2 regions of the Eubacterium sp. 1001713B170207_170306_E7 genome follow, and region 2 is predicted to be linked to the other one. Evidence: riboswitches for the same ligand, from Rfam matches in the RefSeq annotation. Region 2 holds a riboswitch; the other holds the start of a gene.

Region 1 (21,190 bases), on a different contig from region 2:
AGAATAAGGTTGCTCACAAGAATGATCAAAGAGACAAAAGCAGCACATTCAAAGAGCCGCTGTCCCTCAAAGACAGGGATCATCAATGCCAGAGGCATATTGTCAACCGTGCTCAGGAACGAAATGGCAGAGATGGTGATCATACCGTTGATAAAATAATAAGTAAACATCTCAAGCAGTGTGCTGAAGGTGGAAGGCAGCAGCACATCCCGGATCATCCGGTGCTTTGGAATATTCAGTGTCATGGCGATATCCTCAAAATTTGGATTCAGCTTGAGCAGAGCGTTGTGCGCCATGAGATAGGGCGAGGAGAAGAAGTGAATGGTGTTGACAAGGACAAGGATCATGAGTGTCCCGTAAAGGATACTGCCGCTGAAAAGTGTGACATATCCAAGGCCGAGCACAATACCAGGTACAGCGACTGTTACCAGGGAGATAAGATGCAGGCATCTTGAGGTAAAGGTCTGTTTTCCTCTGGAGGTAAAATAGGCCACAATAAAGGCAATGGCAGTCCCGACAAGCGCTGTGAGCAGGGACATGACAATGGCGTTGAAAAAGTATTCGCCTGCGCCCAGCTGAAGCGTCTGTAAAATACTGTCAAAGGAAAGGGACAGATCAACCGGATATTTTTTAACAATAGATAAAAAGACAAAAGCGATGATCGGCAGGTTAAATAAAACTGCGGTCAGAATACAAAATCCGGCGGCGCAGCGGTCGCGCACTGGTGAAGCCTTGATCTTAAGCCTGACACTGTTGGTACCGCTCTGGCTGTCCCGGCTGAAAAAGTCGATGATAAAAGCCAGAATGGCCGGTAGAAGCAGGATAATCCCTACCACAGCGCCGTTGGAAAAATTGAGCAGGCCCAGAACCTCGCGGTACATATAGGTCGAAAGCACACGGTACTTGCCGCCAACTGCCAGTGGGACGCCATAGTCGGTAAAAATCATGGTAAATACAGCAAAAAAGGCAGAGATTAACGGCTTTTTGAGGTAAACCAGAGTGAGGTCTGTGAATTGGCGAAGCTTGGAAACGCCCATGACCTGCGCTGCTTCGTACAAGGCGCCATCCTCATATTTAAAGACATCCATAAGCATCAGAAAGGCAATGGGAAAGGTGTAGAGCACCGAGCCGATTACAATGCCGGAGAAGCCGTAAAGGTTAAAGCTGGTGTGCAGCAGGTTTGTAATGATCCCCTTTGCGCCAAAGAGAATGACCAGCCCCATACCGTGCGAAATGGAGGGAATGAGCATTGGCAGGGTCAAGGCCGGGATCAGGATGGTTTTAAAGGGCATGGCGGTTTTCGCCACACACCAGGAGAGCGCAAGAGCCAGCAGGATCGAGATGAGCGTCGCGGTGGCAGTCACCAGAACAGACCGCAGGATAACCTCCCCAAAAACCGGCGTGAACAGCAGGTTTTGAATACTTTCTATGGTGATGGTGGCAAACATATTAAACAGGGGAAGGATCAGGGTAACGAAAAAGAACACGACGAATAGAAGCCTCAGCGATTTAGATTTTACCCATTTCATGGCAGCTCCTCCTTTATTTTCCTGTGAAACGCCGGAACGCGGCCAGCTTTTCCATCAGGTGAAAGACGACAAATTCTTCAATATAAGCGTTGCCGGGGTGATGGTAAATGTTAAAAGGCGTATCCAGCTGCTCGATGGTCCCATTACTCATAACCATAATGCGGTTCGACATGGAGAAGGCCTCCTCCTGGTCATGGGTGATATAGATCATCGTCACACCAAACTCTCGCTGGATGCGCTCCAGCTCAAAACGAAGTGTCAAACGGGTAGAGGCGTCGAGAGCGGACATCGGTTCATCAAATAAAATAATATCTGGATTTAACGCGAGGGTGCGCGCGATGGCCACACGCTGCTGCTGACCGCCAGAAAGCTTGCTGGGCCTTTTATCCAGATGGTCGGACAGACCGATGCTGTCAATGGCAGCGCGGGCGCGTTCAAGGGCTTCCTTTTTGGGAAACTTGTTGATTTTAAGGGGATAGGCCACATTTTCCAGAACAGTCATGTTTGGAAATAGGGCATAATTCTGAAAAACAATGCCCATGCCCCGTTTGTCAGCGCTTAAATGTGAGATATCCACGCCGTCTTTTATAATGCAGCCCTCATCCTGGTCGGTAATGCCGATCAGAATCCGAAGCAGCGTTGTTTTACCGCAGCCCGAGGGGCCCAGGATGGACAGAAACTCGCCTGAGTAAACCTCAAAGCTGATATTATTCAGGATTGTCTTGCCGTTGTAGGACTTGTGTATATTTTTAAGGGTAAGTTTAACCGTTTGGTTCATGTCAGTACCTCCAGCGTTTTAACAGATTTTCTTTGTGTTTGATGTCATTGATGTCCGTCATGTCACCGTAGACAATGTTTTGCGGGTAATTGGGGATCGTGATGGTCTGGTTTTTGAAGATGGGTTCAGGGGAGAAAAGCTCCTTGTCTCTGTAAATAAAATGGTTATACAGATAGCTGAATACTGCCGCCACATCTTCCGGGTGATCCCGGTCCTTCAGCATGGCAAAGGATGAGGTGTTGTAGGGGGAGCCCTCGTCAAAATAGATGATTTTAAAGGGCATACCGTTGTTGATCTCCTGGACAACGGTAAAGGTAAGGCCCAAGCCAATAGCAGCTTCCCCCTGGATCAGCAGGTTGACCGGCCCGGAGCCGGAGGCAGTAAAGAAAATAACGTTTTCGACCAGCTTATCGAGATAGTCGAAGGCCTCGTCCTCGCCCATAAAGTTTACCATGTTTTCAAGAAAGAGGTAACCGGTGCCTGTGGATTTGGGATCAGGCATGACGATCAGGTTTTTATACTCGGGCTTGAGCAGGTCCTCATAACAGGTGGGCTCAGGCAGTCCTTTCTCGGCAAGAAGTGCCTCGCTGACGACAATACAGCCGCCGTAGCGTTCCCAAATAGCATATTCCCGGCCCGGTATTTTAAACTCGTCCAGATACTGGCTGTCATCATATCCAGCCAGAGGCTCGAGATAGTTCTTAAGGCTTTCGGAATAAGCTGTATCCAGTCCAATGATGATATCGCCTTCCGATTTCGTACCCTCGGCTTTGAGCTTTGAGGCGACTTTGCCAGTGGACAGGCTCTGGACATTGACAGTGATATGGGGGAGGTCCTTTTGAAGCTGTTCAATCATGTCCTGGTTTCTGAAGGACTCAAGACAAGAATAGATAACCACGCGGTGGCTGTCTCTTTTGGCACAGCTGCAGAGATTAAAGATAAGGACAGCGGCACTGAGTAAAAGAATGATGGCAGATGATTTTTGTTTCATATGAAGAACCTCCTTTTTATTATTTATATATGCAATATTAATGCCACAAGTCGAAATAATCAAGAAAAACGCTGTATTATTTTTAAATTTACGAAAAATAGAATAATAAGGCTGTTTATATTGTTTTAAAGGGGGGATTCTCTTAGAAAATAATTTTTACTTGAAAAAATTTGTTTCAAATTTGAAAAGGGCAGTTCAAATCTGACTCGAAATCGGTTATAATAGGCAGAGAAAACGATTGTAATTTTGAAGTTAGTTGTAATAATTAACAAATTACAAAAAAGTGCGAATGGGGAGAATAATGACAGAATTAGGTTATAGCAAAGAATATCAGTCTTATTTAGACAGTCTGACAAAGGAAACGCTGCTTAAAATTTTGGAGAATGCTTACACAGAGGTTTTTGTGACAGATGCCGATGACCAGTACGTCTACACTAATCCGGCCTGTATGCGTCACTATGGCTTGACGCCGGAGCAGATGAAGAACATGAACCTTCAGAGTGAGCTGAGGCCTGAACGGTGGAAAATATCCCTGTCAGGCCGGGTGAAAAAGTCGAAAAAGGTCATCATTGCAGAAAACAAGTATTATGCCATGGAACAAAGCGTGGTTACCATCTCTGTTCCGATTCTCGATGAAGATGGAAACGTGGAGATGATCGTGTCAACGACTCAGGACCCCATTAACAGCTATGATTTCAGCATTAAGAATGAGGTTAAAACCATCGTGTCAGAGGAAGAGGACTCTGGAGAGATCATCGGTTCCAGCAAAGCCATCAAGCGCTGTCTGTCTATTTTACAAAAGGTGTCCAAAACTGATATCAACGTTCTTATTTTGGGCGAATCAGGGACAGGCAAAAGCTTTTTGTCGAAATATGTTCATACCAACAGCCTGCGCAGGGACAAGCCCTTTATTTCGATCAACTGCTCGGCGATCCCGGAGACTTTGCTGGAATCTGAGCTGTTCGGCTATGTCCCTCACGCTTTTACCGGCGCCAGTAATAAGGGGAAGGAAGGGTTGATCAAAATCGCCAACGGCGGAACGCTTTTTCTGGATGAGATTGGGGAACTCTCCCTGCCCATGCAGGTCAAGATACTGGATGTTATCGAAAATAAGCGTTTCATTCCTGTGGGGAGCACCACCCCGGAGCATGCGGATATCCGAATCATCACCGCTACCAATAAGGATCTGTATCAGCTGGTTCAGGATAATAAATTCAGGGAGGACCTTTATTGGCGTTTGAACAGCATTAAGACGACCCTTCCGCCTCTGCGGGAGCGGCCAGAGGATATTATCTCCCTGGCAAACTATTTTTTGAACGTGTTTAATGAAAAGTATAAAACCAACAAATATTTTTCTAAAAAGGTGCCCCCGCTTCTGTGCGGGTACCATTGGCCGGGCAATATCCGTCAGCTTCGTAACCTGGTAGAAAGGCTTGTGATCCTGTCCGATGGCAAGGTTATCGAGGACTATGATTTTCAGCGTTTTACCTCAGAGGAGGAATCAGGCTCGAAGAAAATTGTAACCTCTGATTACGAGTCAGTAATGGAGGAGGCAGAGCGCAAGCTGGTGGAAAACAGTTATCTTTTTTACAAGAGCAGCCGGAAGATGGCAGAGGCCTTAAACATCAGCCAGTCCAAGGCTTACCGTCTTATCCGCAAATATGTATATGACGAGAAGGAAGAATAGGAAAAGGAGATGCACCGTCGGATGCATCTCCTTTTTGCTTAAAGGTCATATTTATAAGGATCAGGAAGGTATTCGTTCAGAATTTCTTTTTGTTTCTTGGTTGTCTCAGGGAGCTCGTACTCATCTACGCGGCGTTGTACTTCCTTTTTAGCACGGTCCAGGGCTGTTCCGAATTTTTCACGGTCGGCCAGCTTGTCACCCTGTTTATTAAAATACTTCGGCAGATAGTGTTCTTCACGGTAATCCTTAGGCGTTCTGCCCTTGAGATAATTGCCCCGCGGGCCGACTTTAAGCATCAGGTCGACGCCGTCCTTTTTGTCGGAGATAGCGATACCTTCGTAGAGGCGTTTTAGCATGGAGACGACCTCTTCGTCCAGCATCAGTTTTTCAAAGCTGCCGAGATTAAAGGAACCAAGAGTACCGACAGAGTGAGAAACAAAGTCTGCATTACCCAGATAGGTGGGTAAGAGGGTCATCATGGTTTCTGCACCTGCCTGGTAGTCGACGGTAAGGGAGTCAGAAAGTCCGCCACCAGCACCCACCGGTACGCCATAGTAACGGGCCATGGCGATCCCGGCAAAACCGAGGAGGGTATTTTCAGGGCTGCCGATTGCCAGCTTGACCTCACGCATATCGGTCGGTGAGCTTAAAGTACGGTAAATGGTCGGTGTTCCAGGCTTTACAAGCTGTGTAAAGACCATGGCTGCCAGCAATGTCGCATTATCCTGCACAACGGTTCCCATAATGCTTGGCGGAGAGGTCAGATTGGTCATGGAACAAACCGTGAACTGTACAATCTGATCCTCATCCAGCATCGCCAGCATATTTTCCAGAACCTCACTGCCGACAGAGAGGGGAGAAATACAGCAGTGGTCGGTCAGAATAATATTTTTATCCCAGACATCATAAAACTTTTTAATGAGCTGTATTGAATCACGGGTACCCTGGCGGATACTTTTACCCCGAGTATGGTTACTGTTGACAATGGTTCCGTAAACAGGCTTGGTGTTGTATTTTAGCAACAGAGCCTGCTGAGGGTTAAAAAGATTTTCGGAGCTTCGGTCGAGATCCGCAGTATCAGAGGATACGATACGGGTCACGTCGATGATATCGCTGGATTCAATGAGTTTGTAAAATTTGATGACGTCCTCAAGAGTGGAGTCACGGATTGTATCATCCTCGTGAACCAGCTGCGGAGGACCGCCGGCAGTGGTGATAACCGGTGCACCGTCCACAGAAATGGTGGAAAAGCCCGCACGGCCATGAAGCTCAAAGCTCTTGGGTACGGTTTGCAACGCATTATTAATGATATCTTCATCGAGATAGACAATGGAGTTTTCAACACGTGCGCCGTGTTTTTTAAAGACATCCAGCACTTCCTCATGCTTGAACTCAACACCGACTTCTTTTAAAACCCGAAGGGTACTCTCGTGGATTTTTTCAACATCTTCCAAACTCAGAAACAGATCATAAGCATTTTTGCGTAACATTTTTCTACCTCACTTTTATTATAATTTTAATTGAAAGCTAAAGAGCCTGCTGCATATTCTTTTTCTGGATCATCCGTCTTAAGATAATGCTGATCAAAAGGCCGACCGTCACAATACCGAGAACGAGCATAAAGATGTAGCTGTAGCCTGCCTCGCCGTATTTATCTAGCATATTGCCGCCGATCAGATAGAAGAAAGCATCGGGTGAAAAGGCAACAGCTGAGACGATACCAACGATGGTGCCGTAATACTTGTTCGGGATTCTGGCCTCTGTGATGGGGGTATACCAGCAGGGGACAGACAGATTATAGATCGCTGCAACCATGAGCAGCAGAACAACTGCGATAATGGCAAAGGAGGGGCTGCCCGGCAGCAGCAGTGTGATACCAATAACGATGATACCGAGGATGAAGTCAACAGTCATCACTTTGGTAGCGGATTTCATTTTATCGATAAAAATACCTGATATGGGGTTCATGATAATGCGCACGCCGTAAGATCTGAAAATGGCGATAAAGTTCATCATAACAACCGGAATGGCAAAGGAGTCAGTCAGGTAAGGTGTAAAATAGGAGGCGCTGCATTTAAAGGTGTAGGAGCAGCAGCCCATTAAAGCAATTAACCAGACCTCCGGCATTTTCACAACGTCGCCCAGATATTTCAACTGGAACTTTTCATCCTGATCTTCTTCGGTCAGGTAGGTATCCCGTTTTTCATTATAGAAGAACAGAAGAACAATACCAGGCACGATATTGAAGAAAGCGTACAGGTAAAGCATGTAACGGAAGGCTTCGACATCGCCGGTTGCAGAAAGTCCTGCATAAATGCCGGAGGCAATAAAACCAAGGGTCATTCCGAGCAGCCCGTTGAAGGCAAACATGAAACCATACATTTTTCCCTGTTCGTGTTCCTCACCGATAGTATGGGTAAATTTTACGAAAGCACCGTAAAAAGTACAGACAACTGTTACAGCAAAGCCCATCTGGATGGCCAGCATGATGGGATAGCTGGGCAGAGTCGCCATAAGCAGGATCAGGGCCCCGGTTCCAAAGCTTGAGATGAGCAGCAGTGGCTTGAGCGGAAAACGGTCGGAGAGAATACCGGCGATAATATACATAAAGACTGCAATAATGCCAAAAACCGTGATCAGCATCCCAAGCTGCCCGTCGGTATAGTCGAGGGCCCCCTGCATGGCTTTGTAATAGTAAGTTGAAAACCAGGGCATGACGTTTTGGGAAGAGTAAAGCATTCCCATAAAGAACATGAGAATATAACGTTTTTTCTTAAGGTCCATTGTTTCATTTCCTTTCTAAAAAGTGTTTCAGATCTCTGATGCCAATATGTTAATGCAAGATGCGTGCCATGAAATGTATTATAATATAAAATTATGAAAATACGGGCTGTTAAAGGTGGTTTTGAAAGTGAATAGAAAATAAAAAGGTATAAATTACAAAAAATAACAGAAAATGAGTCTGAAATGAATCGGATTTTCACAAAAAGAACTCAAATTAGAAATAGCAAAAAATAAAAAAACGGAGGCAAAACAACCTCCGGTAAATAACGCATACAAATCATAAATCCTTCAGATGTACGCCGCTTCGCTTATATTTGACAGCGAGCATTTCAGCAACGATCGAAATGGCAATTTCCTCAGGTGTTTCTCCGCCAATATCCATGCCAATGGGGGCATAGACGGCTTCCAGTTGGTCGTTGCTAAAGCCTTCTGATCGAAGCTTTTCATAGACCGCCGCGATTTTTTTACGGCTGCCGATCATCCCGAGATAGGCGGCCTTTTTAGTTAAAGCTGCCGCCAGAGCCTCTTTATCGAAACGGTGTCCATAGGTAGTAATGACGATAAATGCACCTGCCGGAACGGGCAGCGACATAACGCCCTCGTAAAATTCTGTGACCGGGACATAGGTATCCGCCAAAGCGATCGCCTCGCCGATCTGGTCTTCACCGCGGGTATCAACCAGGGTGATATCAAATCCGGCCAGGCGAGCTGTTTTCATCAGGGCGGTGCCCACATGGCCAGCGCCGCAGAGCAGCAGACGCGGCCTTGGGTTTTCAACCTCGATAAATACAGAGAAGTCGCCACCGCAGACCATACCATTTTCGCTGTTCAGAACATAATCCTTAACGGCGTTTTCACCATAGCGGATACATGCCTGAGCGTCCTGTATGGCCAGCAGCTCCGAACTGCCGCCGCCAATGGTGCCAATGCTGTTGCCGTCAGCAGTTACCAGCATTTTGCCGCTTTTTCTTGGAACTGCGCCGTCTGCACGGATAATGGTTATTATCGCGTAGGGACGTCCGGCTTCCTCCAACTTAAGCTGTTCTTCCAGTAATTTCTTTGGATTCATGGTAAACCTCCATTTTATAGTTTTGGTGCAAAGCAGACTCGGCGGCCGACAGAGGTGATATCCTCAAGCCGAAGGTCTATGCCGTAAAGATGATTGAGAAAGGGCTCTGTCAATACCTCCCTGCAATCACCAAAGGTAAAGGTACCGTCCCGTTCCAGGACAGCCAGCTGGTCGCCCAGAAGCAGGGCATGGTCGGGATTGTGTGTGGTCAGCGCGATACCATAGCCCTGAGAAGCCATTGAGCGGATGGTCTTGAGCACTTGAATCTGATTGCCGTAGTCCAGATGAGCGGTGGGCTCATCCATCAGGATAAAGGCAGGCTTTTGGGCCAGGGCACGCGCAATGCTGACCTGCTGGCGTTCGCCGCCGCTGATTTCATTGTAGGGCTTATCCTTGAGAGCCACAATGCCCATTTTTTCCAAAGCAGCCATGGCAGCGTCAAAATGGACTTGTTTTGGCCGTTCAAAGGTACCGATATGCGGGGCACAGCCCGTCACCACATAGTCCAGAACGGAGTAGGAAAAAGTAGGAACAATGATCTGCGGAACATAGCCAATAATTTTTGCAACCTCCCGATGGGAAAGGCGATCCATATTTTTTCCATCAATTAAAATATTTCCCTTCAAGGGCTTAAAAAGCCCGGCAATACAGTTGAGAAGCGTCGTCTTTCCCGCACCGTTTGGCCCGAGGATAGAGATCACCCGGCCTGAAGAAAGGGTAAAGCCAATATTTTTCAACAACGGAGCAGAATCAGAATAAGAAAAAGACAGGTTTTCAATTTGTATTTTCATCAGCTCACCTTTGCTTTCTGCCGGTATAAAAGCCAGGCAAAGAAGGGGGCACCGATGAGGCCTGTCAAAACAGAAAGCGGTATTTCCAGAGAGGTAGCTGTGCGGGCAATGGTGTCGATGAGAAGCAGGAAAATACTGCCCATCAGCATGGTTACTGGAAGGGATTTGATATGGTCAGAGCCTGCCAGCATCCTTGCAAGATGTGGCATAATCAGCCCGATCCAGGCAATGGTTCCGCTGATGCAGACCGCGCTGGCAGTCAACAGGCTGGCGATTAGAATAATGATCCATCGGATTTTTTTTACATTGACACCAAGGCTCTGCGCTTCAATATCACCAAAAGAAAGAATATTGATCCGAAAGGAGAGACTCAGCAAAATAAAAGCACCAATCGCAAAAACGGGCAGTACAGAAAGAATTTCATTAACCTTTATGGCAGCCAGACTGCCCATCTGCCAGAAAACAATGGCGGCAAGGTCTGTGTCGTTTTCGGAGGTAAATTTCATAAGCCCAAGAATCGAATCCATAAAGCCACTGGTGATGATACCGGCCAGCACTAAAACAAGGTTGGACTGGTTGCGCAGAAGCTTGGGAAAGGTCATGGTCATGAGCATGGCGATGATGCCGAAAGCAAAGGCAGACACCTGACGCGCAAGCATGCCGCCGCCCAGCAGGATTGCCAGCGCAGCGCCTACACAGGCACCTTTGGACACACCAAGTAAATCCGGCGATACCAGTGGGTTTTTGAAAATGCCCTGATAAACGGCGCCGCAAAGTGAAAGCACCGCACCGATGCTGACCGCGGCAATGACACGGGGCAGCCGAATGACAAAAAAGACGTTTTCCATGGCCAGATTCCCGGGCTCGCCCGTGATTTTGGTCTGGAGGGCATGAAGCATATCCTGGGGGTTTACCGTGTAGCGCCCTACGCAGCAGGCAATAACCATGAGCAAGAGCAATATGGCGGTTAATACAAAAATGAGATGTCGATGTTTTGTGTTCTTCATAGTGGATAAAATGAAAGGGCCGGCAGGCATTCATTGAGCCTGCCAGCCCGCAAGTCCTCAGCGCTTATTGAAGCCCAAGCTGTTCCTTGGTAAAGCTTTTGCCATAGACCATCTGATAGAAGGCATCGACATCCTTCATAAAATCATCAGAACTATAAAGATCGCCGTGAAGGTTATTTGCTGCCCAGCAGACACCGAGAACAGAGGAGGCCGTCGGGTAATCCCACGGTTCCAGTGCAGACGGAAAAACATAAACGGCTTTGTCCTGAACAGCCTTAATACTGCTCCAGGCCGGATCATTCAGAATATCATCCACTTTATATTTGGCGTAGGAAGGTATCCAGATGATATCTGGATTCCAGCCAACGATCTGCTCAATGCTGACATCGGCAAATTCGCCCTTCTTATCCAGACCGCTGACTGCGTTGCTTCCGCCGGCTTTTTCGATAATATAGGTCTGAATCATGGCATCAGGGGCGACGGTCAACTGGCTGGTACCGCCTAAGAACAGGATAGACGGCTTTTCAGAAGCCGAGCCTACCTTCTTGTTGACATCGGTGATTTTATCATTAATAAAAGAAGTGATTTCTTCGGCGCGGTTGTCTTCTCCCAATGCCTTACCGACGATTTTTAAGGAATTTGTGACGGTATCAAAGCTTTCGTCGTTAGGAAGTGCAACGATGGCCGGAACATTTACTTCGGCGAACTGGTCAGCTTGACCGGCAAAACGTTCAGGCAGAATCGCAAGGTCTGCACCTAACTCCATAACCGTCTCCATATTGATATCCTTACTCTTGCCGATCTGTGGAAGATCATCGTATCCGTCAATAACCTGCTCATACAGGCCCCGGGCCATGTCCTTGTTGCCAAAGCCGGCGATATACTTGCCGCCGCCAATGACAACTGCGGTGTTTAAGGATGGGTTATGTGTCCCAACGACCTTGGTCGCCGGCGCAGGAAGGGTGACCTCTCGCCCGATGGCGTCTGTGACTTTGATTTCACCAGAGGTTTTATCGGCCGATGTATCCTGCTTCGGGCTGCAGGCAGTCACGCTTAAAATTAATGTAAGGGCCAGAATCATACATAACAGTTTTTTTCTCATTTTTTCCTCCTTTTCAAGTACGGAAGGCACAGTCGTTTCCAGCAGTACCCTATTGTGGTAAAACCGTGAACAGATGATTTTGGGAAGCCTGTTTTTAGGACAATACCATCAGAGACTTTTCATAAATTCATTATAGCACGGTTTGATAACGTTTTAAAGGAGAAAAACAACAGGATGAATGAATAGAAAATAAAACCCCGCTTTCACTGAGGAGAGTGGGGTTTTGTGGATAGTCCGTTTTTACTAAGGATTTACAAGTTCGTCCAATAATTTGGGAAGCTTTTCTTGAATTTCTTCATCCTTAAACTGGCAGGTACCGACAGCCTTGTGACCGCCGCCGCCATATTTAAGCATTAAGCTGCCAACGTCAATACAGGAGGTCCGGTTTAAGACTGAGTAACCAACGGCTACCGAGCAGCCCAGCCCCCCCTTACCGCTGACAATCCAGGCTGAGATGTTCTGTTCTGGGTACATACTGTAAATAAGAAAGCGATTCCCGGTATAAATCGGGTCTACACCACGCAGGTCGGAGATAATGACATCACCTTCGGTATGGGTATATTTTTCAATCATTTTCTTAAATTTGGCAGTTTGTTCAAAATAAATTTCGATACGTTCCTGAACATCCGGAAGATTCAAAATCTCATTTGTGGACATGGTCCGGCAGGCGTCGATCAGCTTTTCCATCAGCTGATAGTTGGAGATGGTAAAATTGCGCCAGCGTCCCAGACCTGTTCTGGGATCCATCAGAAAACCGATTAATATCCAGCCTTCTGGGTTTTGAATTTCATCAATGGTTAAATTGCCAGAATCCACTTTATCGACAGCGGCCAGCATTTCGTTGAAATGTGAAAAACGTTCCTCTCCGCCGTAGTATTCGTAAATAATTCTCGCACAGGATGGTGTGATACGGCTTTCGCCTTTATATTTTCCAGTGAGCTGATTACGCTCAAATTCGCTGGAATGGTGGTCAAACCATAGGCCACAGCCCTCTACAAAGGGGACGTTTGCCAGACAGTCATCTTCGTTAACCTCTACCAGACCATCCTGCAAGTCTTTAGGATGGGCGAATTTCCAATGATCAATGATTCCGGCTTCCTTGAGCAGCGCGCCGCAGACAAGGCCGTCGAAGTCAGAACGGGTAATTAATCTCATAATGTTTGCTCTCCCTTTTTTAGATATTATAATCATCAAAACAGATGGTTTATTGCCTGTATGACAATTATAGTTGATAACAGCAAGGACTTCAACTTGATTCTAAAGTAAAATTTAGATAAAGATGGGAATGAATCCTTGTTGTGAAAAGTATGGGTACAAAAAAGAACCGTTTTTGAAAAATATGCAATTTCCAGAGATTTTTGGGTATGAATACTTAAAAGAACAGGAGATGATAAAGATGAAGCTTGTACTTTTAAGACATGGTGAAAGTGAATGGAACCGACTGAACCTGTTTACAGGGTGGACGGATGTAATTTTATCGAATAAAGGGATCAAAGAAGCCGCTGACGCGGGAAATATGCTCAAAGGAAAGGGCTATGATTTTGATATCTGCTATACCTCTTTTTTGAAGAGGGCTGTGGATACCTTAAATGTGGTTCTGGATACAATGGATCGGGCATGGCTGCCGGTTATTAAGGACTGGAAGCTTAACGAACGCCATTATGGTGCGTTACAGGGGCTTAATAAGGCAGAAACGGCTGAAAAATACGGAGAGGAACAGGTCAAAATTTGGCGGCGTTCCTTTGATGTCCGTCCTCCAGAGCTGGAGCCGGAGGACCCGAGAAATCCACAGTTGCAGGAACAGTACCGAAATGTGGAGAAAAGTGAGCTGCCCCTGGCAGAAAGCCTTAAGGATACCATTGCCCGTGTGATCCCATATTATGAAAAAGTGATTAAGAAGGATATGCAGGAGGGCAGACGTGTTCTGCTGGTTGCGCACGGCAACTCGATCCGGGCTCTGGTTAAGTATTTTGAAGGACTGTCAGAGGATGAGATCATGGGCGTCAACATTCCAACGGGTATTCCTCTGGTTTATGAATTTGACGATGACTTTAATATGACAGACCACTATTATCTGGGGGATCAGTCCATCATTGAAACACGGATGAAGAAAGTAGCCGAGCAGGGTAAGGCAAAATAAAGAAAAACGGCGATACCATTCGCCGTTTTTTTGATGGATTAAAGCGATGCTGTTTTTAACAGGATATAAACAGCATCGTCATTTTAAGGACTGGTTGAACTCAGTGAGGGGTCAACTTTGCATCTTGTGTCTTTTTCCGATATAATAGTAGCAAAAGTGGGGAGGAAACAGATATGAATGCATTCAGTTTATGGAAAATCATTATCACTGCGCCATTCGGCATTGTTTATTTCCTGCTTTTATCAAATTGGCGTTTTTCAAGAACAAAAACTTTTCTGATTACCGGAGCTGGAATTCTTGCGGTAATCATTCTTGATATCTTATTGGAACTCAGGCTTCCTGAAAGCATAAGCGATCTGGAATTTCGACTGCTTCACATTGTGATCGCCATTGGTTTTAATATACTTCTGTCACGCTATAATGATGCGAGAACCTTTTTCTCATTTCTTATGTCCTGTAGCTTTGTGGCCATTCAGGATTTGTTTTGCGGGATTTTGGCATCATATTTGCCCGATGTCGCCGGAGAGCTTCTGAGCCAGGTGGTGGTATTCTTTATACTGGCGCTGGTTATTATAAGGTTTATCCGGAAACCACTCCTCGAGACATTGGAGCAGTTGCAAACCGGCTGGATACGTTTATCGCTGATTCCGATCTGTCTGCTGCTTTCATTTTTAAACATAGCTTCTTATCCGGCACCGCTAAATGAGCGCCCTGAGAGTATTCCGGCGGCCATTGGTCTTTGTGTTGCCATTGTTTTATACAATGGAACAATCTATACAATCCTTAAGCAGCAGAGCAGCTATTTTGAGAGCACAAGGGAGCTTTCCTCCATGCAGCTTCAGATGACATCATTGAAAAAGCATATGCAGGCCATTGCCGAGAGCGAGGAGAATCTTAGGATTTTCCAGCATGATCTTCGCCATCTTACCACCGCGCTAACCGCGTGTATTAAGACACACAGTGATGATGAGGCGCTGGCTATTTTAGCCTCCATGAACAATACCATTGAAAAGATAAGCCGGCCAGCAGTCTGTTATTGCGAGGATGAGGTGTTGAACGCAGTGCTGTCAGTTTATGGACAGATGGCTGAAAATGTGGGCATAACAGTTAGCATAAGGGTTAATCTTCCTGAAAAACTGTCCATCAGCGTAGAAGAGCTGTCGCTGGTTTTTGCCAATGGTATCGAAAATGCCATCAATGCCTGTAATCAGATGAACAGCGCCGACGCGCGCAGAATCTCAGTTGTATGTTCACGTGTGGGGTCACAGCTGTTTATTGAAATTACCAATACTTACACAGGCGAGATTATGTTTAATGCTGAAACCGGATATCCGGAAACCATAGTGAAAGACCACGGCTTTGGAACACAGAGCATCTCGATTTTTGCCAGACGATACGGTGGTTTGCTGAGGTATAAAGCGGAGGATGGTATGTTTTCAATGCGGCTTATTTTGCCGGTTTGTGAGGATAAAAGCTGAATAATGCTTTAGTCAATTATTAAAAGGGGTAAATAATGAAGAAAAACGAAACATTACAGACAATTTTAAAGCGGAGAAGTATCCGAAGCTACCTGGCAGATCCGGTTGATGAGGAGACGCTTAAGGACATTCTTGAAGCCGGGATGTATGCACCCAATGCGGGAGGCCAGAGCTGGCACTTCACCGTGATTCAAAACAAAAAAATGCTCAACCGGATGAGTAAGCTGGCAAAGGAAACGGCCAGACAGCTTGGCGGCCACCTGGCAGATTTAGGAAATGATCCTGATTTTAATTGCCTTTATGGTGCGCCTGCCCTGATTGTGGTATCAAGCTCTGAGGAAAATGTGGGCTTGGACTATGACTGCTCTGCCGCCATGGAAAATATGCTTCTGGCCGCAGAGTCATTGGAAATCGGAAGCTGCTGGATTTATTTTGTTTTATTGGCCTTTTTCTCACAGGAGGGTGTGCTGCTGAAAAAAGAGCTAAAGATACCTGAGGGATATAAACCATCTACCGCAGCGGTTTTTGGGCATAAAGCTGAGGCAGCCGAGCCGGCAGCCCGCAAACAAGATTTAGTCACCTGGATTTTTTGAATTGTTGATAAAGCCTGCATGCAGACACATTTGCGATGGCCTGCCTGCAGGCTTTATGCTTACCAGATATAAGGGATCAAGCGGTATTTTACCTGGCGGGCATAGCTTGAATAGCCAGGAAAAGAAGCCATCAAGGATTGATCCTCATAATAAGTCCGGAGGATGAGAAGAAGAATAATTAAAGCGGACATAATGCCTGTGGCCCATCCGAAAATCATCGCGACTGTGACGGCCCAGAAAATCATAAAAAGATAGCCTGGATGCCGTACAAAACGATAGGGACCGCTGGAACAGACAGTGGGCTGGGTATCCTTAAGCATGGGAGTATCCGATTCATAATACTTGTTTGAGAGCAGCGCCCAAGACATCAGCAGATTGGCGATAAGGCTGAGGATAAGCCCCGCAGCTATCACAGGCTGGGGCACCAAAGACCAGTGAAAACGGATTTCCAGCCCGGCGATAATGTAGATGCCATAAAAAGCCAGAGGACTGCAAAAATTACGCAGGGTGATATCTGCTCCGGCTGCCTTTTCAGCGCCTTTTTCTGGAAAAGACAGCGCATCTGGATTGCGGTGTAACAAAACAGCCAGCGTAGCGGCCATGACCGTCAGATACAGAATAAAATAAATCCAGCCCCGCAGGCAGTTCAGAGTTCCGGCAGCGATTAAGAAACAGGACAGACTCAGTATTTTTTGAAGCATTGCCAGAGCGGCAAAGCCAATGGTTTGTTTTTTCATCGGGCAATCTCCTGATAGAAATGTTTAAACTTTTAAAATGCTGTTATTATACCATACCGAGTAAAGCTTATATAGTGGTGAAGGCTGATTTTATAACTTGTTTAGCTGAAATGATTAATTTTAAGTGAAAAAATGTGGTATACTAAAAATAAAAGGAGGTTTTAGCGATGGAACAAATTGGTCGATTACAAAAAATTATTGATGAGAGCAAAAGCATTGTTTTTTTTGGCGGAGCTGGCGTTTCAACTGAAAGTGGAATTCCTGATTTTCGCAGCAGTAACGGTCTTTACATGCAAGAGTATCGTTATCCGCCTGAACAGGTTGTGAGCCACAGCTTTTTTGAAAATCATACAGAAGCCTTTTATGATTTTTACAAAAATAAAATGATGTTTCTGGATGCTAAGCCAAACGCTGCCCATATGAAGCTGGCAGAGCTTGAAAAATGCGGCAGGCTAAAGGCAGTGGTGACACAGAATATTGACGGCCTGCACCAGGCCGCGGGCAGCCAGGCAGTTTATGAGCTGCATGGCAGTATTCACCGCAATTTTTGCCAGAAGTGTGGAAAATTTTTTGATGCTGCCTATGTTAAAAACACTGAGAGTATTCCGAAATGTGACGCTTGCGGAGGCAGAATCAAGCCAGATGTGGTACTCTACGAGGAGGCGCTTGACTCTGAGACCATTCAAAGGGCAGTGCAGGCAATCAGCGAGGCAGATACCCTGATTATCGGAGGAACCTCTTTAGTCGTTTATCCGGCAGCAGGTTTTATTGATTATTTCAGAGGAAAAAGTCTGGTGGTTATCAATAAGGATGCCACCGCCAGAGAATCAGATGCCACATTGACAATCCATGACGCCATTGGAAAAGTTATGGAGCAGATTAAAGCTGAGTGTTAGAATGAAAAAAGGAGCTGCGCGGTTAGCCGCGCAGCTCCTCTTTTTTATTTAATGATTTTTGACGTTTGAGACTAAGCCGGCTTTCTGAAAGGAACAGCCCTGCGATGGTCAGCACAATACCTAAAATTGCCGGCAGGGTAACATGCTCGTGCAGAATAATCACAGAGGTGACCACGGTAATGACAGGCACCATATAAATATACACGCTGGTTTTAACCGGACCCAGGAGCTTTACCGCCAGATTCCAGGTAACAAAGCAAAGCGCTGATGCGCCAAAGCCCAAAAATAATATATTGGCCAGATTTTTGAATTCAGTAAAAACTGAAAAATCCAGGTGAAAACCAAAAACAAACAGAGCGGGAATCATAAAAAGCAGGCCATAAAAAAAGATTCTTCGGGTGGTTTGGATGGTTCCGTAACCAAAGGTGCTGATCTTTTTAGTAAAGGTTGAGTATCCGGCCCAGACAACAGCGGCGGCAATGGCCAGCAGATCGCCGGCTGGATTAAGCTGTACCGTGCTGTCACCGCGAAAGCTGATAAGGCAAATACCTGTAATTGCGACAACAAATCCAATAAAGAACCGCAGGCCAGGCTTTTCTCCATGGAGGAAAAAATAGTCAAACAGTGCAGTAAAAAAGGGTGCAATGGCAATGATTACCCCAACGTTTGCTGCCAGCGTAAAGGTAAGGGCAAAATTTTCCAAAAGAAAATAGAGTGTGACGCCCAGAAGGCCGGCAGCCATGAAATAGAACTCCTGCTTTCGGCTGTTTAGCTTCAGATTTCTGGGAGCAACCAGCCATAATACCAGATAGCCAAGAAAAAAACGGTAAAAAAGAATTTCAACGGGTGTGAGTACCCGCAGAAGTACTTTTGTGGCAATAAAGGTGGTTCCCCAGATGATAATGGTAAAAAAGGCGGCAATGTGCCCAATGGACGCACTTTTAGTATTCATTGGAAGATACCTCCTTCTCTGAATCCTTTTGTGGTTGGAAAATTTTTTGGTATTGCCGTGGAGTCAAACCAATAAAATCCTTGAAAAAGCGTGAAAAATGACTCTGATCCGAAAAACCGGTCATGGCCGCAGTATCAATGGCCGGGATACCCTGCTCCAGCAGTTTTTTAGCCCGCTCAATACGAATGGACTGGAGATAACGATATGGAGAGACACCAACCTGTTTTGTGAACAGCAGCAGAAAATATGACTTACTGAGCCCGGCTAGAGCTGTTAAGTCATCTAACGAGATGTTGTCCGAAAAATGGTCTTCCATATAGGTACAAACAGTTTTAATTTTATTGTCTGGCTCGATCATATTGCTCTGTTCAAAAGGAGAACTGTATTCGCGGAATAGCTGTTCTAAAAGCAGAAAGAAAGCCTCATCCTTTTCAAAACGTGATGACAGCTCAACGATGCCTGTGTAAAGGTCATTCAGAGCGGTTATAATATCACTTTGATAGACGACATTTTGGGTGAAAAATGGGGTATAGGACTGGCCGGTGATTTCACGGGCGGCGCTTTGCATAACCTCAATGGGGATATTAACCGCTCTGTAATCCAGAATTTCTCCGTTTCTTGGAGAGCAGCGATGGCTGTCTCGTGGGTTGAAAAGTATCAAATCTCCGGCACTCAGATCATATTCCTGATCTTTACACCATAAATGACGGCGCCCGCCTTCCACAAAACCGATAACGTAATAATCATGAAAATGGTTGGGAAAAGGCTGGACAATTCCAGTTAAGTGGTATGCTTCAATTTTTAGATCTGTATCATAATAAACATGTCTTTGTTCTTGTTCGAATGTCATGTAGTCTCCTCACTTTCTGGTTTTATTTTAACAGAAGTGCCAACCTGTGTCTTGTATGATCTTCCAGATGATGTGTGAAAATTTAATCAAAGAATTGAATGACTCTATATAGTGTTTTCGGTCATAAGAAATGGATTGCACACAAGTTGTAATGGTGCTATAATAAGAATGGTTTATATTTCATGAAAAGTTTTAAACTAGAATTCATGACAACCAAGCAATTTTTTAAACTGTATTATATTAAGTGATTAAATACCTTAATATGAAAGGTTTGAACTGAGCTGAAATGAAGGAGCCGGTAATCAATGGAAAATCGAAAGAATATTGTCCTATATACTGTAATCTGGCTTGTCGGAGCTGTTATTTTGCTGTTTTTTTTATTTCAAAATGCCGGCGATTCGAGAATTATAAATTATACCGGGATTGTCAGAGGAGCAACACAGAAGCTGGTTAAAAATGAGATCAGCGGAGATCCGAACGCTCCACTAATGGATCGCCTGGACGGTATTCTTTATGATTTGCAGACCGGTGATGGCGATTACCAGCTGAATAAATGCGGCGACAGTGATTATCAGGCTAAGCTTCTTGAAATTCAGGAAGTGTGGAAAGATATAAAGCTCGAGATTGATGTGGTCCGAAGTGGAACTGGCAGGGAGAATCTTTATCAGCTCAGTGAGCAGCACTTTAAGCTATCTGACCAGGCTGTGTCTCTGGCTGAACAATATTCAGACAGAAAACTTTATCGTACCTTTATAATACTGATTGTATATATTCTGGTTTCGAGCGTCTGGGTGATTTTCAGAGAACGTAAAAGATATAAGGATTTCAGACAAATTTACTATCACGATACTTTGACGGGAATTCCCAATTATTTGGCTTTTATTCAGGGAACAGAAACGATTTTAAACCGTCGTGACCGCTCTGATTATATTATTGTCAATATGGATATTGATGATTTTAAGTATATCAATGATCTCTATGGCTACCAGATGGGGGATAACATTCTTAGAAATATCGGGTTTGGTCTCTCAAAAAAGTTTGAGGGTGAATTGTGCGCCCGTGTATCTGCCAATAATTTTATCATCCTCACGAAAAAGACTCAGAGTATTGACAAAGAAATTCGTGATTATCTTAACCAGCTTATTTCTAAAAAAATGGATTTTTTAGAAAAGCTTTCTTTTTCTTTTGGTATCTATAAGGTAGAGGCGGGGGAAGAATCCGTTGAGGCGATGATTGACAAATCAGCTTTTGCTCACAAAATCGCCAAAAATGGAAAGCGGGCGACCACTGTATGGTATGATGAAGCATTGCTGGAGCAGCTGACACGTGAGACAAGACTGACGAAATCTGCGGACAAAGCTTTGGAAATGGAAGAGTTCAAGGTTTATTTACAGCCAAAGGTAGATATTCTTAGCGGCAGTGTTATTGGCGCTGAGGCGCTGGTGAGGTGGGTATCACAGGAATATGGATTTTTGCCGCCGGATGAGTTCATCCCGCTTTTTGAGAGCAATGGTTTTATAACAAAACTTGATTTTTACATGCTTGAAAAAGTTTGTTTGCTGGTGCGGCAGGCTTTGGATGATCCGGAAAAAACAGCGCTTCCGGTTTCAGTGAACTTTTCAAGAATAACAGTGCGTCAGATGGATTTTGTACGTCAGTTTCAGCAAATCGTCGAAACCTATAACATTCCACCCTGTTATGTTGAAGCGGAGGTCACCGAGAGTGCCTTTGGAACAAATCCTGAAAAGGTCGTTAAAACAATGGAAGTACTTCAGAAAAATGGCTTTTTAATCGTTATGGATGATT
Region 2 (9,721 bases):
CTTACAGGCCACGGCCTTTCTGAGTGACATCTCTACCTCGTAGCCGTCACCTGGATTAAAGATCACCATATTGGGCACGGTTTTCAAAATGGACATATCCTCCAGCGCCTGGTGGGTAGAGCCCAGATTGGAATGGGACAGGCCGCTGCTTGAGCCGATAATTTTGACGTTCATGTTGGAATAGCCCACATCGTTTCGGATCTGCTCAAAGCACCGCATGCTGATAAACGGCGCAATGGCGGATACCACCGGCACTCTTCCGGATTCCGCCAGACCGGCACAGATGCCGATGGCGTCCTGCTCGCTGATCCCAACCTCTAAATACTGCTGGGGCAGCGTGTCCTTAAAGGGATTCATGCCTGAGCCGGCGCCGGAATCACAGGACACCGCCATAACGCGTTCGTCTGCTTTCCCGATTTCCAGAAGCACCTCGCCAAAAACATCTCTTGGATTCTGTTTTGTTCCTGCCATTATGACCACCCCTTTGCTTCCTGATAGCTGCGTAAATCTTCCAATGCCTGTCTGGCTTCCTCTGAATCCTTTCCCGGGTTCCAGTGGTGGTACTTCACGTTGTTTTCCGCAAAGGACATTCCTTTGCTCTTGATGGTATTGGCAATAACCATTGTTGGTTTTCCAGCTTGAGCGGGTGTCTGTTCAAAAATTTTCAGCATGGCCGCCACATCGTGGCCGTCCACAACTTCAACAGCCCACCCGAAGCTTTTGTATTTTTCCGCAAGATCCGCGCTGTTAAGCACTTCTTTCGTCGCGCCATTGATCTGCAGGCCGTTGCGGTCAATAACCGCAACCAGATTATCAAGCTCATGGTGCGCTGCAAACATTGCAGCCTCCCAGTTAGAGCCTTCTCCCTGTTCACCGTCGCCCATCAGGACAAACACACGGTTGTCATGGCTTTTAAGCTTTGCGTCCAGGGCCATACCGCAGCCAATGGGCAGGCCATGTCCCAGAGCACCGGAGCTGAAATCCACCCCCCGGAACTTTTTCATATCCGGGTGTCCTGGCACGATCGTGCCCAGATGATTATAGCTGTGCAGTACCCGCTCACTCTCAAATCCTTTTTCAATCAGCGTCCCATATAACGCCAGGCACTTATGCCCTGCGCTCAGAATAAGGCGGTCTCTTTTTTCCCATTTGGGTTTATTGACATCAACCTTCATCACCCCAAAGTACAGGGTCGCCAGAATATCGGTGCAGGAAAGGGACGGCCCGGCATGACCATCCCCATTCTCAATAATGGTTTTTACAATATCGTTTCGGATATTAAATGCCTTTCTCTCAATTAATTCGACTTTGTCCACAAGTAATTCCCCCTCGGTCATCATTAGTGGTCATGACCAGTTAAGACTAGTATAGTTCCTGTGAAACCGTTTGTCAACTCTTTTTACGCCCATAAATTTGTCTATCTTTTAACAAGATTAACTGGTCATGTCCTTCTGAGAGGTAATCTGGTGCTTTTTCTTTTAACCCGTCATGATGTAAAATTTTATAGAAGCCGGCATTAAGCTTTTAAGCTTTTTATTAAGAAAAGAGGACCGGTAAGCCTTACCGGTCCTCTTGGAAATTTTTATTTAGCAGCAGCAATCCAGATCGTTGCCGCATTTACAATTTGACATTTTCTTTTGCATGATGGTTTTAACCAGCTCCTCCTGGCTCAGTCCTGCCCAGTCCAGCAATTCCTTATTGGAGGGGTATTCACCGCTTTTGACAATCCTGCCGTCCAGCATCACTGCCGGCAGAGCCTTAACCCCTTTTTCGTCAATCAGCTGTTTAAGCTCAGGCTTCTCCTTATAAAGCGAGGGCTCCTGCATGGGATTATAGCGGATAATATCCTTCCCGGCCATTTTCAGATTTTCTAACATGGTGGTAATACGCATGTACTCTTTATTGCCCATGGGCTCGCACTCTCCTGCGTAGCACTGGATATCCGGATCGAAAATTTCTATATGATGCATCATTTATGACACCTGCTTTCGTTTTTCTTTCTAGATACCCCAAAGTGAGCGTCTAAAACCCTGTTCCAATTCTTTTAAGCCTCGCCCGCTCCTCCGAACATCTCCTCCAGCTTGTTGAGCGGAAAAGGAGTTCTCGCCAGCGGCTTAACGGCGATGGACATCAGCAGCGCCGGGTTATCATCCGCCGCGATGCGGTTTGAGCTCAGCGCGCCGCACAGGCGGCACCGGTGTATAATGGCCCACTCGCCGTTTTTCCGAACCCACACGCTCACCGGCTCCATGACGCCATGGCACAGGGATGCGCGGTCTCCGGGCCTGTTGTCGACATGGAGGCTTGACAGGCATTTGGGGCAATGGTTCCTGTGCTGGCTGCCGGCTCCCTCTGGCGCGACTGGGGCTCCGCACACCTTACATACAAAGCTCTCGGCGCAGGCGGTATGCCTGTAGTCGGCCTGCATTGCTGCTTTGGGCTTTTTCCCTGACATACCCTGATAGGCGTCGTACCGCTCCCGTTCAATCCGGGCCTCCCGAAGGGCCTGTATTACCGCGCAGCCCTCTTCGTGGGTGTGCGTACAGCTGCTGAAGCCACAGGCAGCGGCCAGCCCGGCGATTTCGGGAAATACCGCGTTGCGTTCGTCTGCTGTGATTTCCTCCAAGGCAAAATCCCGAAAGCCCGGCGTATCAATCAGCCATGTGTTTTGGGGACCGGCCTCCAGCTGGCTGGTGTGTGTACCAGGAAGCTTTCCAGGTTTTTTTTCATTTTCCATGAGTCTGGTCAAAATCTTTTGGATCAAAGCCGACTTACCGCAGGAGCGGTCACCAACGACCACCCCTGTTTTGCCAGACACTGCTTTTGTCAGCGCCTCCAGCTCCGCCCCCTCAGACCCGGTAAAGACAAGATCTGCCGTTTCCCGATAAAGCGCTATTTTATTCTCAAGCAGGCTTCTTTCCCGCTCGCTGATCAAATCCCATTTACTGATCAGAATAAGGATCCTGATTCCGGCCCGCCGGGCCGCGATGCTGGCCGCCTCCAGATAGCCGGCCTGATGCCGGAGATACTCTGCTGTCACAATGACTAAAAGGTAGTGCACATTGGCCGCTACCAGTACCGATTCTCCCGGCGAACGCCGGTTGCCCCGGAACACCGCTGTTTCTCTGGGCAGGACAGCGGATAATTGGTACATCTGGCTGCCGGCCGGGCTTACAGCCACCCGGTCTCCCACCGCCAGCGCATTCTTTTCAGAAACCAGCGCCTGCGGCAGCAGGCAGCTTACAAGCTTATCACCTGCCAGCACCTGGGCCTGCTTATTCATAATTTTAACAACGGTTGCCTCTATTGTATCTGCTCCGATGTATTTTATCGGATCATTCTTTTTTATCTGTTTCTTTTTCATTTCATTTCTCCAATCTGTTTCAGAAAATACTTTTTGCCCCAAAAGCATTATACCGGCTGTTTTACCAGCCCGGCAACCGCCTTTATTTTTCTGAAACAAAAAAGCGCCGTTTGGTTTTTTAAACCCGGCGCTTCTGTTACTGGTTTTCCAGTTTACATTTTGCAATAATTTTCTGTATACTCTTCGGCGACAGGAAATAGGCTTCTGAAAGGCCCGAGACTGGCGTTCCTTCAAGGTACTGCCTGTAAATCTCCCGGTTTCTCAGAAGTGTTTCCTGCTTTCGATTGGTATTCTGCCCCCAGACCTTTCGGTTTTTCTCTTTTCTGGGCACATAGATATATTCTCCGTCAATATAGTCCTGAATTTTGTCGACGAGTTCTTTTGGCAGCACGTCGCCTGCCTTTATATAGCTCATGTTGCTCCTCCTAATTTATTTTTTTAGGATTAAGCAAGGGCTATACGCGTATCATTAGTCTGATGCCGTGCGATAGCCCCTGCTATGCACAACGATCCGAGTGATATTTCATAAAGCATTTCCTTTCATTTATAAGCTGGAATACAAAAAGCCCGCAGAAAACACACCACACCTGTAAAAGTGCAGAACGCTCCTGCGGGCAAAATAAATCAAATATAAAACCACAGAACAGCAAAAGCCGTTGTGCCGTCATGATTTGATGATATGAAGCAGTCTGTCTGGTATGTTTCTAAAAAGGGCAGCAAAACAAAAGGGGCCTTCCCCATCACAGCTGTACCCTTTCAACTGTATTTAGTTGAGAACCTCATAAACAGACAAAACCGACATCAACACACCTCTTTCACTCATTTTTCTAAATTATAACATCCAGGCCTTCCCTTGTCAAAGCTTAAATCTTTGCCGCGATGCACGCCATCCGCTCGGCCTCCTCCACATAAACCAGGTGCAGGGCTGTGCGGTACACGGCGCTCAGTGTTTCTTCGCTGAGTATCTCGTTGACGGTTCCGGTTACCATGCGCCCGTCCCGGTCCAGTATGCCTGCCTTTCCCTCCAGAAGAATCGGCTGGTCCGGATTGTGGGTTGTCATGATCACCGCATAGTCACGGCCGCACAGTTTTTTGATAAGCCGCATAATATTCAATTGGTTTCCATAGTCCAGCGCTGAGGTCGGCTCGTCAAAAAGAATGATTTCCGGCTGCTGCACAATGGCTCTGGCAATGCACGCCTGCTGCTTTTCACCACCGCTGATCTGGGTGCAGAGGCGGTGGGCAAGATGCTCAATGCCGAGCAGGGCAATGGTTTCATCGACAATTTCATAATCCTTTTTCTTTGGCGTCACCAGCATTCCCACATGGGCGGCTCTCCCCATGGCGATGTAATCCCTGACTGAATAGCCATAGGTGATCTCGGTGGTCTGGGGCACATAGGCGATTTTGAAGGCCGTTTCCCTGGCGCTCATTTTGTCCAGGCGCACGCCGTCCACCAGTATCTCGCCTTCGGTCAGGGATGTCAGGTTTGCCAGGGCGTTGAGAAGCGTTGATTTGCCTGCCCCGTTTGGCCCGAGGATGGTAAAGATTTCGCCCTTGTCCAGCGCAAACGAAATACCGCTGAAAACATTCTGCCTTGTCGGATAAGAGAATCCCGCGTTTTTCACTTCCAGTAATGCCATATCACTCACTCATCCTTTGCTTGATCAATACCCAGGTGAAAAAGGGCGCCCCGATAAAGCCGGTTAAAATGCCAAGGGGTAGCTCGCCCCCGGTAAGGGTCCGGGCAAGGGTATCAATAATGATCAGAAACCCGGCGCTGAGCAGGGTGGTAACCGGCAGCAGCCGCACATTGTTGCTGCCCACCACCATTCTGCCCAGATGCGGCATCACAAGCCCGATCCATCCGATGGTTCCGCTCATACATACCGCCGAGGCTGTCAGCACCGTTGAGCAGATTATGGCAATCCCTCTTTCAAAGCGCAGATTAACCCCCAGAGAACGCGCCTCATTATCCCCGAGGGACAGGATGTTAATCCGCCAGCGCATGACAATGAGCACCGCGCCGCTGATGATCATAATCGGCGCGATCGCAAAGATCGTGGGATAGGTGACCTTCGCGATGCTCCCCAGCTGCCAGTAGGTCATATCCGGCAGCTGTGTGTCGGTGTCTGCGATGTATTTTGTCAGGCCGATGATGGAGTTCATAAACCCGCCCACAATCACACCAGCCAGCACCAGCATCATGGTGGAGTTGCGGTGCATCAGCTTTGGAATGGAGGTCGTGACAAATACCGTCAGAAGCCCGCCCGTAAAGGCCAGCACCTGTGTCATTCCGCTCCCCAGACTCATGAGAATCGCAACCGCGGCTCCCACACAGGCTCCGGCGGAAACACCCAGAAGGTCCGGGGACACCAACGGATTTTTAAACATTCCCTGATAGGTGGCTCCGGCCAGCGCCAGGGAGCCGCCAACCAAAACAGCTGCCAGCACACGCGGAAGCCGCAGGTTGATGATGACATCATACATGGTTTTATCCCAGGTCGGGGTGATGGGAAAAACCTGTGCCAGCAGGATTTTCACCGCCTGCATCACCGGCACATAATAGCGTCCAACACACAGCGCCGTCAGAATAAGCGCGATTACGATAACCGCCGCCAGTGTCAAAACCAACCCCAGCGGCCTGTCTTCCGGATTTTTTACCTTGTTTTCTTTTATATCTCTCGCCATACAATTTTGTCCTTTGATTTTCAAAAAGCCGCCGATCACTCGGCGGCTTTGACGGTTTCTTCTTTTTCGTTATGTCTTGACCTGTGGTTCTCAAATGGGCTTAGCGGCCGTCTGGGGCATTTTTGCCTGCCAAAATCGCATCCGCATATTCATCGGAGAGCTCATAGCCCAGATAATCCTTGTAGAAAGAAATGGTTTCTTTTTTCATGTCAATGTCTTCAAATTTATCCGGGTATAAGGTTTTTGCCACCCAGAGTACCTGCAGGGCAGACTCCGAACCAAAGCGGTCCCACTGGAAGGTTCCCTGCGGATTGCGGTAAACCTTGCCGTCCTGAACAGCCTTCAGGTTTGCCAGTGAGGCGTCGCTCATCAAAGCGTCATAGGCATCTGCCTGTCCTGTTCCGCCGACAATGATCACATCCGGATTGATACTCAGGAACTGCTCCGGTGTAATTTCCTTGCTCATGCCCTGGAGAATGCCGTCGGTGGACAGCTTGCCGCCAGCCATGGTCAGCCATTCTTCCTGCATTGTGCCGTTTCCGGTTGTTTTATAAGGGCTTGTGCCGCTCTGTCCATCGACATAGTGCACGACTGGCTTGTCCTCATCCTTTATGTCTTTTAAGCGGTCCTGAACCAGCTTGATATTTTTTTCCAGATATTCAACGTATTTGTCTGCCCGTTCCTTTTCACTGCTGCCCAGGGCTTCGCCGGTTTTCTGAACCGATTCCTTCAGACCATCATAGTTGTTGAACATCATACACGCAGCGTTGAGGCCAGCAGCCCGGTAGGCTTCAGCATCCTCATCGCTGGAGGTGATGACCAGGTCCGGCTTCAGATTTAACAGCTCTTCTGCCGTGATATCGCCGTTTCCGCCAACGGTTTCTTTTTCCATAATGGCCGGATTGACAATCTGCATCCATTTAAAGCTTGGTTTTTGCAGTGTTGCCATATAGGCTGTCTGTTTGTCCTGCGCGCCCAGCGCAATCATGATCTGGTTGCTGGACGGCCATAGGTTAATGACCGATTTCACTTCGGCCGGGATCGTTACCTCGACACCCGACATATCGGTAATGGTGCGGTCACCGCCTGTATTCTCAGATTCGGCTGTGCTGCCGCCGTTCTGCGAACAGCCGGCTGCGGTAAAGCTGAGCAGAACCAGCACCAGCAGTACAGATAGGGCTTTTTTAAAATTTTTCATTTCTCACATCTCCTTCTTTCCCTATGTTTTTATATACAAAAACGGACATATTCCGCATAAGAATATGCCCGTTTGGTATCAAACAGTTCAGTGCACTCTTCTCAAATACGGAAAGCACAGGCGTTTCCCCCTGCACTCATCGGTCCACAGCCATGGGAATTCCTTTAGGCCTTCGGACTCGAATGCTTATTTCATTTTAAAGTTCCAGTTTTCCCGGTTTCCACCACATGACATAGGACTCGGTCTCGCGCCGGAAGGATACGCCGCCGCCAGGTAAATCCGTAAGCCACGCATCCACGTTTCTCCTGAAAATTTCTTCCCGGTCCCGGGGTACCGGGTGCAGGGTTCTCAAGTCATCATAGGCGGCTTCGCGGTTCTCGTAATCACAGTGGAAGCCATCGGTGACCACTTTAACGCTTGGGTTTACACCCATATCGTAGAGTAAATTGAAATTCACATTGTATCCGAGCAGACGGTTCATCGGAGGCATTGGCCTCAGCGCATCATCCACCCCATAAAACAGAGCGTCATGCACCTCCTTCAGGCTGGGACTTTTTGTCCAGCAGAGGATAAAGACATACTTGTCTGCCAGTGCGTTCAGCTTTATGAGATCTGCCAGCGCCGTTGTGCGCGACGCGATGACGACATCGTGTTTTTCGATATTCTCACCAGGCTTTACATCATCCCAGTTTAAAAGCCGGGTGGTCAGATTTGAAGCACCGGCAGCGTCGGCGTTTTCCTGGCATTTTGCCAGCATCTGTGGGGCCACATCCAAGCTCGTGACGCTTTTTGCCATCGCGGCGGCTGGCACCGAGAGACGGCCTGGTCCACAGCCGACATCTAAGACAGTGTCATCCTTTGTAATGATCATGGCGTCCAGCTGATTTTGGGTATACTCTCTTTCCAGCTGAGCCATTTTATTGTACATTTGAGCGGCAGCGCCCCACATTTTAGCGGGATCGCTGTCCATGGGCCCGGCCTTGGCGGCCGGACGGCTTAACTCTGAAAGCGCTGCCCAATTCAATAATCCGTTCATCATTTCACCACATTTCCCTGTTTTTCACGATAAGCACAGCTTATTCTGAAAACAATTACCACTTCATTCTATCGCGTTTTTTCAGGATTGTCCAGAAGGTTTCCCCTGAAAACAATTTTTTACCCTATTTTTTCATTCTCTTTAAACTTCTGTCATTCTTTCCAACGCTTTAGCAACCGTCTGAAAAATCCGCTCATTGGATGGCATGCGGTTGGGCGCTTTGCCCGCTTCATTTTCGACAAAAATACAGCCGTCGTCCTTCAGCGTCTGAATGTTCCGCTGTACGCTGGGCTTGCCATACATCATTGGGTTAATGTTGTTGGCAAATACAATGGGTCCCGTGGTGGATAAAATGGTCGTGGTCAGCAGGTTATCGGCAATGCCGTTGGCCGCCTTGCCAATGGTGTTTGCAGAGGCTGGAGCGATCAGCAGCAAATCGGACTGATCGGAGGTTCTGTGGCCAGGGTCCCATACCTTTGGCTCTTCAAACTGGTCGATTTCAACCGGATTTCCTGATGCACGCCGCAGTGGAAGCGGGGTAATAAAGTGAAGGGCATTCGGGGTCAGCATGACCTTTACCTCTGCTTTTTCATCCCGCAGCATACGGATCAGCCCGGGAATCTGGTCAACCGGAGTACAGGCCGTAATCCCAATGGTTATGTTTCTTCCATTTAACATTTTCATTTCTCCTGTAAGCATCTGAATTTTATTATTTATTATAGCATAAGCGGTTCAAAAGGTATAATACACCCGCAGGCTTACATAAAAAAGCACCCTCATAACCGAAAGGGTGCTCTGCTATAATTCTCATTCCATCTTTAGTTTCACGATTTTTTGCGGAGATACGCATAATAGTAGACACAGGGTACAATGATGGCGCCGCCGATAATGTTGCCGAGCGTAACCGGCAGCAGATTATTCAAAAACATCTGTCCCCAGCTGACGTCCGCGCCTAAGAAAATACCAAGCGGAATATAGGTCATATTGGCCACACTATGCTCAAAGCCCGAAAAGACGAAAAGCATAATGGGGAACCAGATCGCAAAGATTTTACCGATCATGTCCTTTGATCCTGCCTGCATCCAGCACGCTAAAACAACTAAAATATTACATAGAATCCCACGGATGAGCGCTGCCGAAAAAGACATCCCGACCTTTGCCTGCGCAACAGCCAGCGCCTTGTCCAGAACAGCGTCAGCATAAAGGCCGCTTTTGGCCAGCACAAAGGCCAGCAGGATCGAACCGATTAAGTTGCCGATATAGACAACCACCCAGTTTGTCAGAAGTCCCTTGACGGTGATTTTTTTATCCATCAGGGCCAGCGTCATTAAATTGTTGCCTGTAAACAGCTCTGCCCCGCATAGAATAACCATCATCAAACCTGCCGGGAAAACCGAAGCCCCCACCAGCTTAGCGATCATGGCCTCACCTA

Evidence for each region. Region 2 has a riboswitch for molybdenum cofactor ahead of I2B62_RS15995 (ABC transporter substrate-binding protein). Riboswitches for the same ligand answer to the same signal wherever they lie in the genome.
Region 1: it holds a riboswitch for molybdenum cofactor, as region 2 does, so the genes downstream of both, I2B62_RS08310 (ABC transporter substrate-binding protein) here and I2B62_RS15995 (ABC transporter substrate-binding protein) in region 2, are expected to answer to the same signal.

Annotation. Positions count from the first base shown of each region.
Region 1 is NZ_JADMVE010000003.1:54,770-75,959, forward strand. It holds gene I2B62_RS08265 (ABC transporter permease subunit) at 1-1,529, opposite strand, end outside; gene I2B62_RS08270 (ABC transporter ATP-binding protein) at 1,543-2,307, opposite strand; gene I2B62_RS08275 (extracellular solute-binding protein) at 2,309-3,298, opposite strand; gene I2B62_RS08280 (sigma 54-interacting transcriptional regulator) at 3,600-4,985, shown strand; gene I2B62_RS08285 (trimethylamine methyltransferase family protein) at 5,024-6,475, opposite strand; gene I2B62_RS08290 (MFS transporter) at 6,513-7,769, opposite strand; gene I2B62_RS08295 (XdhC/CoxI family protein) at 8,047-8,838, opposite strand; gene I2B62_RS08300 (ABC transporter ATP-binding protein) at 8,853-9,629, opposite strand; gene I2B62_RS08305 (iron ABC transporter permease) at 9,629-10,666, opposite strand; gene I2B62_RS08310 (ABC transporter substrate-binding protein) at 10,701-11,738, opposite strand; molybdenum cofactor riboswitch at 11,729-11,864, opposite strand; gene I2B62_RS08315 (exopolyphosphatase) at 11,982-12,893, opposite strand; gene gpmA (2,3-diphosphoglycerate-dependent phosphoglycerate mutase) at 13,135-13,878, shown strand; gene I2B62_RS08325 (ATP-binding protein) at 14,052-15,356, shown strand; gene I2B62_RS08330 (nitroreductase family protein) at 15,392-15,949, shown strand; gene I2B62_RS08335 (isoprenylcysteine carboxylmethyltransferase family protein) at 16,009-16,686, opposite strand; gene I2B62_RS08340 (NAD-dependent protein deacylase) at 16,854-17,582, shown strand; gene I2B62_RS08345 (DMT family transporter) at 17,605-18,534, opposite strand; gene I2B62_RS08350 (AraC family transcriptional regulator) at 18,524-19,384, opposite strand; gene I2B62_RS08355 (bifunctional diguanylate cyclase/phosphodiesterase) at 19,690-21,190, shown strand, end outside.
Region 2 is NZ_JADMVE010000006.1:271,918-281,638, reverse strand. It holds gene I2B62_RS16030 (transketolase C-terminal domain-containing protein) at 1-471, opposite strand, end outside; gene I2B62_RS16025 (transketolase) at 471-1,316, opposite strand; gene I2B62_RS16020 (arsenic metallochaperone ArsD family protein) at 1,587-1,973, opposite strand; gene rsgA (ribosome small subunit-dependent GTPase A) at 2,045-3,364, opposite strand; gene I2B62_RS16010 (CD3324 family protein) at 3,501-3,779, opposite strand; gene I2B62_RS16005 (ABC transporter ATP-binding protein) at 4,228-5,007, opposite strand; gene I2B62_RS16000 (iron ABC transporter permease) at 5,009-6,055, opposite strand; gene I2B62_RS15995 (ABC transporter substrate-binding protein) at 6,156-7,253, opposite strand; molybdenum cofactor riboswitch at 7,332-7,449, opposite strand; gene I2B62_RS15990 (class I SAM-dependent methyltransferase) at 7,450-8,292, opposite strand; gene I2B62_RS15985 (flavoprotein) at 8,431-8,967, opposite strand; gene I2B62_RS15980 (formate/nitrite transporter family protein) at 9,114-9,721, opposite strand, start outside.